One region of the Lysinibacillus sp. FSL W7-1291 genome, then DNA from elsewhere that is predicted to be linked to it. Evidence: a T-box and tRNA genes for the amino acid it is inferred to sense, from the RefSeq annotation. Region 1 holds a T-box; the other holds one or more tRNA genes.
What was found. The T-box of region 1 lies ahead of alaS (alanine--tRNA ligase). A T-box ahead of a tRNA ligase gene usually reads a tRNA of that ligase, here a tRNA-Ala.
Positions count from the first base shown of each region.

Region 2: it encodes a tRNA-Ala, which carries the amino acid that the T-box ahead of alaS (alanine--tRNA ligase) is inferred to sense. The anticodon was not compared.

Region 1 is NZ_CP151994.1:3,068,444-3,077,402, forward strand. Features, by position in the region: gene NST76_RS14890 (methionine ABC transporter permease) at 1-6, opposite strand, end outside; gene NST76_RS14895 (ATP-binding cassette domain-containing protein) at 1-1,078, opposite strand, end outside; gene NST76_RS14900 (MetQ/NlpA family ABC transporter substrate-binding protein) at 1,118-1,927, opposite strand; gene NST76_RS14905 (DUF1292 domain-containing protein) at 2,738-3,265, opposite strand; gene NST76_RS14910 (DUF1292 domain-containing protein) at 3,553-3,861, opposite strand; gene ruvX (Holliday junction resolvase RuvX) at 3,881-4,297, opposite strand; gene NST76_RS14920 (IreB family regulatory phosphoprotein) at 4,300-4,566, opposite strand; gene alaS (alanine--tRNA ligase) at 4,723-7,383, opposite strand; T-box leader at 7,498-7,715, opposite strand; gene NST76_RS14930 (magnesium transporter CorA family protein) at 7,783-8,748, opposite strand.
Region 2 is NZ_CP151994.1:114,500-123,458, reverse strand. Features, by position in the region: gene aceA (isocitrate lyase) at 1-231, opposite strand, end outside; gene NST76_RS00640 (LytTR family DNA-binding domain-containing protein) at 446-1,117, shown strand; rRNA gene rrf (5S ribosomal RNA) at 1,356-1,471, opposite strand; rRNA gene NST76_RS00630 (23S ribosomal RNA) at 1,658-4,582, opposite strand; tRNA gene NST76_RS00625 (tRNA-Ala) at 4,797-4,872, opposite strand; tRNA gene NST76_RS00620 (tRNA-Ile) at 4,885-4,961, opposite strand; rRNA gene NST76_RS00615 (16S ribosomal RNA) at 5,056-6,602, opposite strand; tRNA gene NST76_RS00610 (tRNA-Ala) at 6,750-6,825, opposite strand; tRNA gene NST76_RS00605 (tRNA-Pro) at 6,842-6,918, opposite strand; tRNA gene NST76_RS00600 (tRNA-Arg) at 6,927-7,003, opposite strand; tRNA gene NST76_RS00595 (tRNA-Gly) at 7,107-7,181, opposite strand; tRNA gene NST76_RS00590 (tRNA-Leu) at 7,217-7,301, opposite strand; tRNA gene NST76_RS00585 (tRNA-Lys) at 7,319-7,394, opposite strand; tRNA gene NST76_RS00580 (tRNA-Thr) at 7,402-7,473, opposite strand; tRNA gene NST76_RS00575 (tRNA-Val) at 7,482-7,557, opposite strand; rRNA gene rrf (5S ribosomal RNA) at 7,568-7,683, opposite strand; rRNA gene NST76_RS00565 (23S ribosomal RNA) at 7,795-8,959, opposite strand, start outside.

The DNA of each region.
Region 1 (8,959 bases):
AACCATGTACAACGTATCTAGAACCGCGTCGATAATGATTTGTGTACTCACTTTCACGTGCAACAACCTCCTCTATTTGAATATTTTTAGCCTGAATAAAAAGAAATGCTTTTTGTATATCTTTTTCAGAACCAACGAGCTCCACGATTAAATGGCCGAATGGAATTCCTTGTAATTCTGTGATATTGCCGAATAAAACATTGACATCTACAGCAAACTTTTTCGCCACCTGTGAGACAATCGGCTGCCCAACGTCTACTCCTATGAATTTTAAATTGTAAATTTTTTTAGAAGCATCTATACTTTTTAGCTGCTCATAAACAGAAGGTGGAACTTCATCACGAACAACCGATTGGACAAAATTTTTAGTTGTCTCTTCTCTTGGTGAGGAGAAAATTTCAAGTACATTGCCTGTTTCAATAATTCTTCCATTTTCCATGACAGCGACACGATTACAAATATCCCGAATAACCTCCATTTCATGAGTAATCATTAAAATTGTAATACCGTACTCGATATTGACCTTCTTCAGTAAGGCTAAAATCGATTTGGTCGTTTGTGGGTCGAGAGCCGAAGTTGCTTCATCGCATAAAAGGATAGTTGGTTTTGTCACTAATGCTCTTGCAATGCCGACTCTTTGTTTTTGCCCGCCTGATAGCTCATCAATATAGCGATCCGTTTTGTCTGCTAAACCAACAAATGCTAAAACCTCTTTTACTTGACCTTCCAAATTTGATTTTTTTACTCCACTTATGATTAAAGGCATTGCTACATTTTCAAATACTGTTTTAGAATGCAGGAGATTAAAGTGTTGAAAAATCATGCCGATATTTTTCTTCTCCTCTCGAAGCTGCCTTTTAGTGAGCGTGGTTAATTCTTTGCCATTCACAAGTACTTGCCCAGATGTTGGCTCCTCCAGTAAATTTACTGTCCGAATCAGTGTGCTCTTACCAGCACCACTAAAACCGATAACACCAAAAATATCCCCCCTCTGAATTGTTAAATTGATTTTATTTAGAGCCGTTACAGTCGAAGTACCGACCTGGAATTCTTTTGTTGTCTCAATAAACTCAATCATGCACGTCTACCTCCTTAGCATTTATGTGATTGCACAGCTTTAAAATGCTGGGACAACAGCACCTTTATATTGATCTTCAAAGAACGAACGTGCCTTTTCACTTGTTAACCACTTAACAATTGTTTGTATAGCTGGATCATCCTTTTTTTCATTTGTCGAGGCTATTATATTGACATAAGGTGATTCTGAATCTTCTATAATCAGTGCATCCTTCACAGGATTATAGCCCCCTTCTAATGCGTAATTTGTATTGATAGCAGCTGCTTCTACATCATCTAATGAACGAACAAGTAGTGGAGAATCAACACCTATAAATTGAATATTCTTCTCATTTTTCGCAATATCTTCGACTGTATAATCACCTTTCTTCGTTTTATCTAATTCAATCAAACCATTATTTTGAAACAGTAGTAACGCTCTTGAGAAATTGACAACATCATTAGGTACAGCAACCTTTGCATTTTGTGGCAAATCACTAATTTTTTTTATTTTTTTTGAGTACACACCAAATGGCTCAATATGAATTCCTTTTACACTGACTAAATCTAAATGACTTTCTTTATTCGACTGTTCTAAAAAAGGGACATGTTGAAAATAGTTAAAATCCAACTCACCATCTGCCGTTTGTTGGTTCGCTTGCACAGCATCTTTTATAATGGTAATGTCTAGTTTCACTCCATCTTTTTCAATATCTTTTGCTAAATACTCCAATACTTCCGCATGAGGAACATTGGCTGCCCCTACTTTTAATGTTACAATCTCCTCTTTAGTAGCCTCTTCTTTGTTTGTGCAACCAGCCAACAAGCCTATTACCAATGCACCGATAAGCCATTTCCAACCTAGTCTCATCACATTACCTCCTTAGTTAATAAATTTACTTGGTTTAATTTAAAACAAATCTTATCTATTTACTAAGAATTGGTCAATGCTCCTTTTGTTCCATTTATTAAAAAATTCAGAAAATTTAAAGTTAAAATGCATATTTTTTCTCGAAAATTCATTAAATTTAATCGAAAATGCAAAAATTCCATTTGCAGATAGAATATTTTTAGACCCTTGATAGAAAATTTCTATTAATAAAACAAAAACCTCTGAGTGGCTAACAACCACTCAGAGGTTTCATAGTATTGAAAAACAAAACGATTCACAGCATTTTTGCGAAAGGTAAAAAAGGATTTCCGTTGCAGGCTACTTGCTTTCCTGTGGGCGAGCGCCGAGCCGCTTCCTCTGCTACCGCTCCGTTTAGAGGCTCGCCTGTCTCGCTATCCCACGGGAGTCAAGTAGCCTTCCACTCCAACCCACAAAAATATTGCCTTTTTTAGCAAAGGTCTTTACTACTCTTTATGGAGGGGTGTTGTCACACATCACTTCTCCACATTGAAAGTAAGAGGCTATTCTCTCTTATAATATAAATAATGGGCTATTTTGTTCAGGAAAAGACACTTTTGCAGAATGGTTGATTGGAGTGGATTTAGCGTCACAGAGGAGACCCTGGAGCGAACGCAGTAAGTGAAGTGGCTCATCGGACACCCCCTGGAAAGGACGCTGGTGGAACGGAAATCAACCCCTCGCCTTGCTAAAGGTTCTTTTTCTGCTATTGACATCACCTTTTTTCAACAACATAAAAAACTGTGAGTGGCTAACAACCACTCACAGTTTTTACAATTCGTTTAATACATCCTCAACAAAGGCCCATTCTTCATCCGTTTCAATTGGTAATAATTCTTCTATAGAACCGTCATTTCCAGACAAATATTGAGCTGCAAAAATATCACGTTCTTCCATAGGTTCATCCGTCGCTGGAACATATAAAACATACGATTTACCAAATTGCTCAGATGAAAAAGTATGAATAACCTCACAAATTTGATCTGTTCCATCTTCATTGGTCACAGTAATAAGCTGGGGCTCTGCATCGAATTCATCAAGAAGTGTCAACACTACCTCATTAATCATTTCCCATTCGGCATCCGTTTCAACTGGCTGTAAATTGGCCATTTCACCCGTATTGTCATCATAATCAAAGGTCATCGCTGAAATATCCCCCGGGATTTCTTGCCCCTTGTCATCTACAAGTGAAAATAACACATAAGACTTGTCCTCTGCATCAAATGTAAAGACCACACGGCATTTTTGCTCTTTGCCACCTTCGACTATTATCGTAAATTCTTGTGTTTCTTCATTCATTTGGGTTCCTCCTTTATACCTTTGCTGTCATTTATTAAGTGGATTTTATTTACCCCCACGCTATTATTGTTGAGTATTTTATTAGCGGGCTCTTGAGTAGTTCCAGTCATTTGATGAGTGCTGTCACCCTACTTTTGAGCGGTTTCTCTCACTTTACGAACGATTTTACAACACTCTTGAGCGAAACCCACATGTATCTCCACAATTCAACTACTAGACAGAGGCTCAATAAAAAAGGAACAAGGAATGCAAGCTGCGATCCTTGTTCCAAGCTTTGAGTTAGAAGATTATTCTTCGTTTTCATCCTCTAAAGCATTTAAAACGTCCTCTACCATATCCCACTCTGCTTCAGTTTCGATTGGTGTTAATTCACCATCTTCACCATTTTCAGATGGTACAAATGAAGATACGAAGATTTCAACTGAGCCATCTTCATCTTCTTCTGCGCCTACCATTGAGTAAAACACATATGATTTGCCAAACTCTGGAGATTCATGAACGTGAATCACTTCACAAAGCTGCTCGTTTCCGTTTTCGTCAATCACTGTAATGTGTTGAACATGTAGTTCTTCTTCATGGTTATGCTCGTGTGTCATGCCTAAGTCACCTCATCAATTAATTTTTGCTATCTAAGTAGCCTTGTAAAATCATCACAGCCGCCATTTTATCAATGACCTGCTTGCGCTTTTTGCGACTCACGTCCGCTTCGATTAGCATACGTTCTGCAGCCATCGTCGTTAAACGTTCATCCCATAACTTAACCGGTAGTGAAAATGTTTCTTCCAACAACTTTTTATAGTCCTCAGATGCTTCTCCACGCGGTCCTACCGTATTATTCATGTTTTTCGGATATCCTACAACAAATTCTGTTATAGCATATTCCTTTACTAGCTCGGCGATGCGGTCAATACCGAACTCTCCGTTAGCCTCATCAATTTTTACGGTTTCAATACCTTGGGCAGTCCACCCGAGTGCATCACTAACAGCAACCCCAACAGTTTTCGACCCAACGTCTAATCCCATAATTCTCATTTCTAGTCCTCGTTATTCTTTTTAATATAAAATTTAACAAGCTCCTCTAGAATTTCGTCACGCTCAAGCTTGCGAATTAAATTACGAGCATCCTGATGGCGAGGAATATACGCCGGATCACCAGAAAGTAAGTAACCAACAATCTGATTGATAGGGTTATATCCCTTTTCCTCTAATGAAGAATGTACTTTCAACATTACTTGCTTGACTTCCTGTTCCATTGATTCTTCTGGAAAATTAAATTTCATCGTTTGATCAAATGAACTCATGACCAGCACCTCGCTTTCAGAAATAAGGAGATGTGCAGACAAGCTCATCTCCAATTTCTCTTTATTATAACATGTTTTGGCGTATTATCAATTATACCTCGGCATAATTACGTTCGAAATCAGCCAGAGGCTTTCACTTCTTTTCGTTGAAAGAAGTTAAATGGATTTAATATAATCATACACAGAAACTAGTGCTTCATCAAGTTTTGAGGCATCCTTTGCACCTGCCATCGCCATATCTGGGCGACCGCCACCTTTACCGCCACAAGCTTCTGCAACCATTTTCACAATATTCCCCGCATGGTAATTACCACCAACTAATTCTTTGGAAACCCCAGCGCATAACATAACTTTTTCGCCATCAACCGCTCCAAGAACAATAACTGCTTTTGGCATTTTCACTTTTAAGTCGTCCATCATTTGACGCAGTTGATTATTATCCTTCGCCTCTACTTTTGTCGATAGAACTGTCACATCGCCAATTGTTTGTGCTGCATCAACGATAGCTCCTGCCTGTGCATTTGCGATTTTTTGGGATAAGGCTTCATTTTCTCGTTGTAACTCTTTATAGTCAGCCTGCAATGCCTGCACTTTTGTCACGATATCTTTAGGGTTTGCTTTTAATAATGCTGCTGCCTCATTTAATAAAGCTTCTTCCTCTTTTACTGCTTCATAGGCAACCTTACCTGTCACAGCTTCAATACGGCGAGTACCTGCACCAATACCACCTTCTGAAACAATTTTGAAGAAGCCAATTTCAGAAGAACGTTTGACATGGATACCACCACATAGCTCAATCGAATAATCTCCGATTGAGACGACACGAACTACATCGCCATATTTTTCACCGAACAATGCCATTGCACCCATCGCTTTCGCTTCGTCAATGCCTTTTTCTTCAATAACGACCTCTATATCATCCCACACTTTCTCATTTACAATACGCTCGATTTGCTGTAATTCTTCTTTTGTAACTTGACCAAAATGAGAGAAGTCAAAACGTAATCGGTCAGGACCTACATATGAACCAGCTTGATTAACATGATCACCTAGCACATCTTTTAATGCACGTTGCATAATATGTGTCGCTGTATGGTTTTTAATAATTAAGTTACGGTCATCACGATTGACCACTGCTTGCACTGCATCTTCTACATGCATTTCACCAGATTCAACTACTACTGTATGAAGCGGTTGACCATTCGGTGCTTTTTGAACATCTTTTACGATAGCCGTAAAACGATCATTTGAAATAGTACCGCTATCAGCAATTTGACCACCCATTTCTGCATAGAATGGTGTCTTCGCTAAAATAACGAATGCTTCTTGTCCTTCAGAAGCAACTTTTGCTACTTGACCATTGACGATCATTGCAGCGATTTCAGTAGAAACCGTTAACGTATCATAGCCAACAAATTCACTTGCAACTGTTAAGTTTGCTAATACTTCATTTTGTACTTGCATAGAATCAACATCTTGACGAGCTGCACGAGCACGTTCCCGCTGTTCTTCCATCGCTGCCTCGAAGCCCTCATGATCAACCTTCATGCCCACTTCTTCTGCATATTCCTCTGTTAATTCGATTGGGAAGCCATACGTATCGTATAAACGGAAGGCATCTGCACCAGGAATATAATCGTGGCCAGCTGTTTTTTGCGATTCCACTACTGCATTAAAGATTGCTAAACCACCGTCCAATGTTTCATGGAAACGAATTTCTTCATTTTTAATGACACGTTGAATAAATTCACATTTCTCCGTTACTTCTGGATAGAAGTCTTCCATGATTTTCCCTACAGTTGGTACCAGTTCAAACATAAATGGCTTCTCAATGCCAATTTGTTTAGCATAACGAACAGCACGGCGTAATAAACGACGCAATACATAACCACGTCCTTCGTTTGAAGGAAGAGCACCATCGCCAATGGCAAAAGCTACTGTACGAATATGGTCTGCAATAACTTTAAACGGTGTATTAATATCCTCTTCTGAGCCGAAAATTTCATTTAAATCTACTTCGCTAGGACGCTTATATTTACGGTTGGCAAATTCCTCGATTTTTTCAATGATTGGCATGAATAAATCTGTATCGAAGTTTGTTGGTACATTTTGAACAACAGATACAATACGCTCTAAGCCCATACCTGTATCAATATTTTGCTTTGGTAGGGGTGTGTATGTACCATCAGGATTATGGTTGAATTGCGAGAACACAAGGTTCCAAATTTCGAGATAACGTTCGTTCTCCCCACCTGGATACATTTCAGGATCATTTTCATCTGAGCCATATTCTACACCACGATCATAAAAAATCTCTGAGTTAGGACCAGATGGACCTTCTCCAATATCCCAGAAGTTTCCTTCTAAACGGATTAAACGCTCTTCAGGAATACCGATTTCTTGATGCCAAACATCATATGCTTCCTGATCTTCAGGGTGAATTGTGATAGATAATAACGCTGGATCAAAGCCCATCCATTTTTTATCCGTTAAAAACTCCCAAGCATAATGGATTGCTTCTTTTTTGAAGTAGTCACCAATGGAGAAGTTTCCTAACATTTCAAAGAATGTATGGTGACGAGCTGTTTTCCCAACGTTCTCAATATCATTGGTACGAATCGATTTTTGTGCATTCGTAATACGTGGATTGTCAGGAATAACACGACCATCAAAATATGGTTTAAGAGTGGCAACACCTGAGTTAATCCATAGTAGTGATGGGTCATTTATTGGCACAAGTGGCGCTGATGGCTCATGATGATGTCCCTTTTCTTTAAAAAATTCCAAATACATACGGCGAATATCTACTGCTTTCATTGGATAAATTCCTCCTATTTTATATTGTAAAATCACGATAAGAATCCTGCGATCTACATGAATTACACTTTGGAGAGTACTATCGAAGAAAATAAAAAAAGCCCTCATCCCCAAAAAAGGGACGAGGACTTGTCATTTGTCTCGCGGTACCACCCTAGTTGTAAGTAAAAAATGCTTACTTACCTCTTTAGCACTTGTAACGTCAGTGAACGGCAGGGATTAGCTGCACTCTGGAGTAGCTTTCGGCATTTGCTGTCGTGAGGATTTTTCCAGCCTAGAAATCCCTTTCTTGTACACGCACAAATACGTACTTTTTCCATCATCGTTTTTACTTTTTCTAACGAAATTATAAAAAAAATCTATTGTGCTGTCAATTAGTACTACTATGACTAATGCTATCTAAGCAATCATTTTTTTAAAATATACCCACATACCCCAAGTAAAGAGCACTAGAAAAGCACTGATTGCAATCGTTGCAATAGGTGAATCCTGATAAGGTAACGGCACATTCATACCAAAAAAGCTAGTGATCACAGATAATGGTAACATTATTGTAGAAATAACTGTTAGTAAATTCAGCTTTTCAATGGATTTACCACTATTAATTGAAAAATATGTGTCGAGCGTACTGTTAACTAAATCGCGGTATGTCTCTGTAGAGTCAACAATACGTTCTAGATGGTCATTTAAATCTTTATAGAATGGGATATTTTCTTCCTGTATCTCAAATTTCCACTGACCATTGATTGTTGAAAAAATTCTTCTTTGCGGCATGATGGCCTGGCGAATTAAAATAATGGCCCGCTTTAGTGCAAGAAATTCCTCAGTCACTACTTTAGGTTGATACTCATAAATTTCTTCTTCTAGTTCATCTATGCGAGTTCGAATTCGCTCTAATACTGGAAAATATTCATCTGTAATGCCATCTATAATGGTATGCAATAAAAAATCAGTACCCTTTTCCATATATTCGGAACGATTAACACAAACATTTTCCATGTGACCTAGCCATTGCAATTTCCGTTTGTGTACAGTGACAACATAGTTTGGACCCATAAAAATATTGAGCTCAACGGTTGTAATTTCATTATTACTTTTTTCATTATAAATGGGTGCATGGAAAACAAAAAATTTATAATCGCCATAATTGTCCATTTTCGGACGGGAGCCTTCATGTAAGCAATCTTCAACTGCTAATGGATGAAAGCCAAATACATCTGCTATATTATTCAATTCATTATAACTATACGCATATAAATCTACCCATAATAAATCTTCATTATGAATAGGTAGTTGTAAATCCTTCATGTTGAAATCATGTTGGACTGTCTTGTTGCTGCTATTAAAATAGTGGATTTTAATCATTGCACTTCACCTCATGTTTTGTTATTGAGGGAAACAAAAGGTCATCCTTTATCGCCTTTTGTCTGCGTTGGTGATCCGAAATGGATGCCTTTTATTTGTTTCCGTTTGCCTAGAATGATACTTATTCGGTTCAGGACTACTATCCATTTCTCATCACCTTCCTTTCATAACAAAAACACGCCTTCTACGAATGAAGGCGTGTTGAATACAC
Region 2 (8,959 bases), 1.6 Mb from region 1:
TTGTACCGCCTGATTACCTGTTAATGCCCCCAATGCATTAATGAATGGTTCTTCACGTAACGAATTCCAAAGTCGAGTAGCACCTTTTTGCGCCAATGTTTGTTCAATTATCACAGTGCCCTGTAATTTAACAACCTCTTCAGCTGAATATGTGCGTTCAATACCAGCCCAGCGTGGGTTTTCAGCCCATTGTTTTTCTAAAGCTTCGATTCTTTCTTGACGAGTTGACATATTGAAATTCCACCTTCCCCTTTGTGTACAATATACTCTGTTAAAAAACTTTTAATTAACTGTTCCATAACAGGTTTATTTGTTGTAAATTAATATATAACAGAGTGTTTGAATTTTCATTATTTTTGGATAAAAGACCATTTTTTCGGGATGAAACTACTTTTTTGAGCGATAAAATTTGGAAGACTGTTTACAAACAAGGGGGATATTCACAATGAACAATGAGTTAAAATCTTTTGGAAATGATATTTCACAACAGTATATTTTAATGTTGCAGGACTGGGTTCCAGCGAATTCATCCATTGCAATTGCTGTTGAACATTCTTATATTTATTTTCACTCAGGTCATCAAGATATTCAGTTAAAGATAGGTCAACAAGTAATGCCTGGGAGTATTGCAGAGCAAGTGTTACGCACTCACAAAAAAACAGATGCCATATTAGATAATTCTTTATTCAATACGCCCTATTATGGCATTGGCTATCCCATATCCATTCAAGATAAGCCAGCTGCATTAGTTGTTATCTTACCATCCACATTCACTATGAAAAAAGCAGAGCCATTCCAATTTTTAACGGGGAAACAAGAGGAGGAGTGGAATCCAGTAGCAATAAGTAAAATATCTCATATAGAAAGTCTGCAGAAAAAAACTTGGTTTTATGTAGATAAAGAACAGTTTAAAACGGGGATTACACTAAAAGAGCTGCAATTAAGGTTGCCATCATACTTTATTCGTATTCATAGATCCTATATTGTAAATATACATTTCATAAAAAAAATGGCCCGAGATCTAACATCAAATTTTATTATTACATTAACCGATGGAAGTGAATTGCCAGTAAGTCAATCCTATATCAATAATCTTCGAAGTGCTCTTGAATTTTAAGTGCGAAGACTGTCTTTTCAATTATTTTTGTAACGAAAGCAAAGAATCACTCCTCTATAGGGGATAATCATTGCTTATTTTGTTGCTATTTTTAGCAGATGTTCACATGCGATGAATCAAGCTAAATCATCAAGCGGATGTCACAGATTTTGAAGAGGAATTTTTCTAATGAGCTCGAAAAATCTAACTAGAAGAATCAAAAAAGACCAGAGAAATTATTCTCTGGTCTTTCACAATTGCCTAGCGACGTCCTACTCTCACAGGGGGAAGCCCCCAACTACCATCGGCGCTAAAGAGCTTAACTTCCGTGTTCGGTATGGGAACGGGTGTGACCTCTTTGCCATCATCACTAGACTATAGTCGGCTTTCAATATACATCGCATTTCTTCATCAGCTTCTGTCGTTCAGTCAGTCACGTACTTGAGTACGCTCCTTCCCTCTCTCCATTGCTTCCTCGAACTACTCGTATCTTGAAACCCTTCATAAAAGAAATTATTCTTTCAAAACTGGATAAACGGTTCATTGAATGTTTCAAACGTTTTGGTTAAGTCCTCGATCGATTAGTATTCGTCAGCTCCATGTGTCACCACACTTCCACCTCGAACCTATCTACCTCATCGTCTTTGAGGGATCTTACTTACTTGCGTAATGGGAAATCTCATCTTGAGGGGGGCTTCATGCTTAGATGCTTTCAGCACTTATCCCGTCCACACATAGCTACCCAGCGATGCCTTTGGCAAGACAACTGGTACACCAGCGGTGTGTCCATCCCGGTCCTCTCGTACTAAGGACAGCTCCTCTCAAATTTCCTACGCCCACGACGGATAGGGACCGAACTGTCTCACGACGTTCTGAACCCAGCTCGCGTACCGCTTTAATGGGCGAACAGCCCAACCCTTGGGACCGACTACAGCCCCAGGATGCGATGAGCCGACATCGAGGTGCCAAACCTCCCCGTCGATGTGGACTCTTGGGGGAGATAAGCCTGTTATCCCAAGGGTAGCTTTTATCCGTTGAGCGATGGCCCTTCCATGCGGAACCACCGGATCACTAAGCCCGTCTTTCGACCCTGCTCGACTTGTAGGTCTCGCAGTCAAGCTCCCTTGTGCCTTTACACTCTACGAATGATTTCCAACCATTCTGAGGGAACCTTTGGGCGCCTCCGTTACCTTTTAGGAGGCGACCGCCCCAGTCAAACTGTCCGCCTGACACTGTCTCCTGCCCCGCTAAGGGGCATGGGTTAGAATTTCAATACAACCAGGGTAGTATCCCACCGACGCCTCCTTCGAAGCTGGCGCTCCGAGATCTCTGGCTCCTACCTATCCTGTACAAGTTGTACCAAAATTCAATATCAGGCTACAGTAAAGCTCCACGGGGTCTTTCCGTCCTGTCGCGGGTAACCTGCATCTTCACAGGTACTATAATTTCACCGAGTCTCTCGTTGAGACAGTGCCCAGATCGTTACGCCTTTCGTGCGGGTCGGAACTTACCCGACAAGGAATTTCGCTACCTTAGGACCGTTATAGTTACGGCCGCCGTTTACTGGGGCTTCAATTCGCAGCTTCGCTTGCGCTAACCACTCCTCTTAACCTTCCAGCACCGGCAGGCGTCAGCCCCTATACGTCACCTTACGGTTTTGCAGAGACCTGTGTTTTTGCTAAACAGTCGCCTGGGCCTATTCACTGCGGCTCTCATGCGCTTGCACGCTCAAGAGCACCCCTTCTCCCGAAGTTACGGGGTCATTTTGCCGAGTTCCTTAACGAGAGTTCTCTCGCACACCTTAGGATTCTCTCCTCGACTACCTGTGTCGGTTTGCGGTACGGGCACCTCTCACCTCGATAGAGGCTTTTCTTGGCAGTGTGAAATCAGGAACTTCGTCCATACGGACTCGCCATCACAGCTCAACGTTACAGTGTGCGGATTTGCCTACACACACGCCTTACTGCTTGGACGCGCATAACCAACAGCGCGCTTACCCTATCCTACTGCGTCCCCCCATTTCTCAAACGGTGAGGAGGTGGTACAGGAATATCAACCTGTTGTCCATCGCCTACGCCTATCGGCCTCGGCTTAGGTCCCGACTAACCCTGAGCGGACGAGCCTTCCTCAGGAAACCTTAGTCATACGGTGGACGGGATTCTCACCCGTCTTTCGCTACTCATCTAAGATTCTCACTTCTAAGCGCTCCACCAGTCCTTCCGGTCTGACTTCAACGCACTTAGAACGCTCTCCTACCACTGACATCGTAGATGTCAATCCACAGCTTCGGTGAATCGTTTAGCCCCGATACATTTTCGGCGCAGCGTCACTCGACCAGTGAGCTATTACGCACTCTTTAAATGATGGCTGCTTCTAAGCCAACATCCTGGTTGTCTGTGCAACGCCACATCCTTTTCCACTTAACGATTACTTTGGGACCTTAGCTGGTGGTCTGGGCTGTTTCCCTTTTGACTACGGATCTTATCACTCGCAGTCTGACTCCCGTGTATAAATATCTGGCATTCGGAGTTTGTCTGAATTCGGTAAACCGGGATGGCCCCCTAGTCCAAACAGTGCTCTACCTCCAGTATTCTCATCACGAGGCTAGCCCTAAAGCTATTTCGGAGAGAACCAGCTATCTCCAAGTTCGATTGGAATTTCTCCGCTACCCACACCTCATCCCCGCACTTTTCAACGTGCGTGGGTTCGGGCCTCCAGTAAGTGTTACCTTACCTTCACCCTGGACATGGGTAGATCACCTGGTTTCGGGTCTACGACCACGTACTATTTCGCCCTATTCAGACTCGCTTTCGCTGCGGCTCCGCCTTCTAAAGCTTAACCTCGCACGTAATCGTAACTCGCCGGTTCATTCTACAAAAGGCACGCTATCACCCATTAACGGGCTCTAACTACTTGTAGGCACACGGTTTCAGGATCTCTTTCACTCCCCTTCCGGGTGCTTTTCACCTTTCCCTCACGGTACTGGTTCACTATCGGTCACTAGGTAGTATTTAGCCTTGGGAGATGGTCCTCCCAGATTCCGACGGAATTTCACGTGTTCCGCCGTACTCAGGATCCACTCAGGAGAGAACGAACTTTCGACTACAGGGCTTTTACCTGCTCTGGCGGACCTTTCCAAGTCGCTTCATCTAACTCGCTCTTTTGTAACTCCGTATTGAGTGTCCTACAACCCCAAGAGGCAAGCCTCTTGGTTTGGGCTCTTCCCGTTTCGCTCGCCGCTACTCAGGGAATCGATTTTTCTTTCTCTTCCTCCAGGTACTTAGATGTTTCAGTTCCCTGGGTCTGCCTTCAAGACGCTATGTATTCACGTCAAGATACTACGCGATTAAACGTAGTGGGTTCCCCCATTCGGAAATCTCCGGATCAAAGCTCACTTACAGCTCCCCGAAGCATATCGGTGTTAGTGCCGTCCTTCTTCGGCTCCTAGTGCCAAGGCATTCGCCGTGCGCCCTTAATAACTTAACCTAACGGCTTTCAATACACATCACATTTCGTTGTCAGCTTCACTCGTTCAATCAGTCACGTACTCAAGTACGCTCCTTCATTCACTCGATTGCTTCCTAGAACTGCTCGTGTCTTGAAACCTTCTAATGTTATTAAGCCTATAAAAAAACTTAAAAAATAAATGTGTTTGTTACAATTTCAATGTCGTTTTATCCAGTTTTCAAAGAACAAAGATTGGTGGAGCCTAGCGGGATCGAACCGCTGACCTCCTGCGTGCAAGGCAGGCGCTCTCCCAGCTGAGCTAAGGCCCCAAGAGGTATATATGGTGGGCCTAAATGGACTCGAACCATCGACCTCACGCTTATCAGGCGTGCGCTCTAACCAGCTGAGCTATAGGCCCTCTTGGAAGTTTTATATTATTTAATAAACCTTCAAAACTGAACGCAAAACGTAATCTTACAAACCCTAGGTTTGTATTCCGAAATAATCCTTAGAAAGGAGGTGATCCAGCCGCACCTTCCGATACGGCTACCTTGTTACGACTTCACCCCAATCATCTATCCCACCTTCGGCGGCTGGCTCCAAAAGGTTACCTCACCGACTTCGGGTGTTACAAACTCTCGTGGTGTGACGGGCGGTGTGTACAAGGCTTGGAACGTATTCACCGCGGCATGCTGATCCGCGATTACTAGCGATTAAAGCTTCATGTAGGCGAGTTGCAGCCTACAATCCGAACTGAGAACGACTTTATCGGATTAGCTCCCTCTCGCGAGTTGGCAACCGTTTGTATCGTCCATTGTAGCACGTGTGTAGCCCAGGTCATAAGGGGCATGATGATTTGACGTCATCCCCACCTTCCTCCGGTTTGTCACCAGTCACCTTAGAGTGCCCAACTAAATGATGGCAACTAAGATCAAGGGTTGCGCTCGTTGCGGGACTTAACCCAACATCTCACGACACGAGCTGACGACAACCATGCACCACCTGTCACCGTTGCCCCCGAAGGGGAAACTATATCTCTACAGTGGTCAACGGGATGTCAAGACCTGGTAAGGTTCTTCGCGTTGCTTCGAATTAAACCACATGCTCCACCGCTTGTGCGGGCCCCCGTCAATTCCTTTGAGTTTCAGTCTTGCGACCGTACTCCCCAGGCGGAGTGCTTAATGCGTTAGCTGCAGCACTAAGGGGCGGAAACCCCCTAACACTTAGCACTCATCGTTTACGGCGTGGACTACCAGGGTATCTAATCCTGTTTGCTCCCCACGCTTTCGCGCCTCAGTGTCAGTTACAGACCAGATAGTCGCCTTCGCCACTGGTGTTCCTCCAAATCTCTACGCATTTCACCGCTACACTTGGAATTCCACTATCCTCTTCTGCACTCAAGTCTCCCAGTTTCCAATGACCCTCCACGGTTGAGCCGTGGGCTTTCACATCAGACTTAAGAAACCACCTGCGCGCGCTTTACGCCCAATAATTACGGACAACGCTTGCCACCTACGTATTACCGCGGCTGCTGGCACGTAGTTAGCCGTGGCTTTCTAATAAGGTACCGTCAAGGTACAGCCAGTTACTACTGTACTTGTTCTTCCCTTACAACAGAGTTTTACGAACCGAAATCCTTCTTCACTCACGCGGCGTTGCTCCATCAGGCTTTCGCCCATTGTGGAAGATTCCCTACTGCTGCCTCCCGTAGGAGTCTGGGCCGTGTCTCAGTCCCAGTGTGGCCGATCACCCTCTCAGGTCGGCTACGCATCGTCGCCTTGGTGAGCCGTTACCTCACCAACTAGCTAATGCGCCGCGGGCCCATCCTATAGCGACAGCCGAAACCGTCTTTCAGTGTTTCACCATGAGGTGAAACAGATTATTCGGTATTAGCCCCATTTCCCGGAGTTATCCCAAACTATAAGGTAGGTTGCCCACGTGTTACTCACCCGTCCGCCGCTAACGTCAAAGGAGCAAGCTCCTTCTCTGTTCGCTCGACTTGCATGTATTAGGCACGCCGCCAGCGTTCGTCCTGAGCCAGGATCAAACTCTCCATAAAAGAAATTTGAATAGCTCAAATTGTTTTGCTGGCATCAATTTTGATGTCCAAAATTTTGTTTCGTTCACTAACAGAAGTTAGTTACTGAAAACTTTATTGATTACGTTTTGCTTGTTCAGTTTTCAAGGTTCATTTAATAAATCGAATTGGTGGAGCCTAGCGGGATCGAACCGCTGACCTCCTGCGTGCAAGGCAGGCGCTCTCCCAGCTGAGCTAAGGCCCCATATATTTTTAGGAAATGGTCGGGAAGACAGGATTCGAACCTGCGACCCCTTGGTCCCAAACCAAGTGCTCTACCAAGCTGAGCTACTTCCCGTTCTTTTTTGGCGCGCCCGACAGGAGTCGAACCCATAACCTTCTGATCCGTAGTCAGACGCTCTATCCAATTGAGCTACGGGCGCATTAAAAATGGTGCCGAGGATGGAATCGAACCGGTACGGTAGTCACCTACCGCAGGATTTTAAGTCCTGTGCGTCTGCCAGTTCCGCCACCCCATAAGACATTTGGAGCGGAAGACGAGGTTCGAACTCGCGACCCCCACCTTGGCAAGGTGGTGTTCTACCACTGAACTACTTCCGCATGTGCATAAGTTTTTTTATCTGGCAATGAAATAATGGTGCGGGTGAAGGGAGTCGAACCCCCACGCCTTGCGGCGCTAGATCCTAAGTCTAGTGCGTCTGCCAATTCCGCCACACCCGCTTATTATTATTTAAAAATGGTGAGCCATGAAGGACTCGAACCTTCGACCCTCTGATTAAAAGTCAGATGCTCTACCAACTGAGCTAATGGCTCTAAAAAATGGTGCTTAGCTATAGGAATCGAACCCACGACCTACTGATTACAAGTCAGTTGCTCTACCTGCTGAGCTAAACCGGCATATGGTGGAGGATGACGGGCTCGAACCGCCGACCCTCTGCTTGTAAGGCAGATGCTCTCCCAGCTGAGCTAATCCTCCTGGGTAATATGCCTAGCGATGTCCTACTCTCACAGGGGGAAGCCCCCAACTACCATCGGCGCTAAAGAGCTTAACTTCCGTGTTCGGTATGGGAACGGGTGTGACCTCTTTGCCATCATCACTAGACTTTTAAAAGACAAGATTTATTATAACTTATTTCGTTATAAATGCAAGCTTTTTTAAACTTTCTTGTTCTTTCAAAACTGGATAAACGGTTCATTGAATGGTTCAAACATTTTGGTTAAGTCCTCGATCGATTAGTATTCGTCAGCTCCATGTGTCACCACACTTCCACCTCGAACCTATCTACCTCATCGTCTTTGAGGGATCTTACTTACTTGCGTAATGGGAAATCTCATCTTGAGGGGGGCTTCATGCTTAGATGCTTTCAGCACTTATCCCGTCCACACATAGCTACCCAGCGATGCCTTTGGCAAGACAACTGGTACACCAGCGGTGTGTCCATCCCAAGGTCCTCTCGTACTAAGGACAGCTCCTCTCAAATTTCCTACGCCCACGACGGATAGGGACCGAACTGTCTCACGACGTTCTGAACCCAGCTCGCGTACCGCTTTAATGGGCGAACAGCCCAACCCTTGGGACCGACTACAGCCCCAGGATGCGATGAGCCGACATCGAGGTGCCAAACCTCCCCGTCGATGTGGACTCTTGGGGGAGATAAGCCTGTTATCCCCGGGTAGCTTTTATCCGTTGAGCGATGGCCCTTCCATGCGGAACCACCGGATCACTAAGCCCGTCTTTCGACCCTGCTCGACTTGTAGGTCTCGCAGTCAAGCTCCCTTGTGCCTTTACACTCTACGAATGATTTCCAACCATTCTGAGGGAACCTTTGGGCGCCTCCGTTACCTTTTAGGAGGCGACCGCCCCAGTCAAACTGTCCGCCTGACACTGTCTCCTGCCCCGCTAAGGGGCATGGGTTAGAATTTCAATACAACCAGGGTAGTATCCCACCGACGCCTCCTTCGAAGCTGGCGCTCCGAGATCTCTGGCTCCTACCTATCCTGTACAAGTTGTACCAAAATTCAATATCAGGCTACAGTAAAGCTCCACGGGGTCTTTCCGTCCTGTCGCGGGTAACCTGCATCTTCACAGGTACTATAATTTCACCGAGTCTCTCGTTGAGACAGTGCCCAGATCGTTACGCCTTTCGTGCGGGTCGGAACTTACCCGACAAGGAATTTCGCTACCTTAGGACCGTTATAGTTACGGCCGCCGTTTACTGGGGCTTCAATTCGCAGCTTCGCTTGCGCTAACCACTCCTCTTAACCTTCCAGCACGGGCAGGCGTCAGCCCCTATACGTCACCTTACGGTTTTGCAGAGACCTGTGTTTTTGCTAAACAGTCGCCTGGGCCTATTCACTGCGGCTCTCATGCGCTTGCA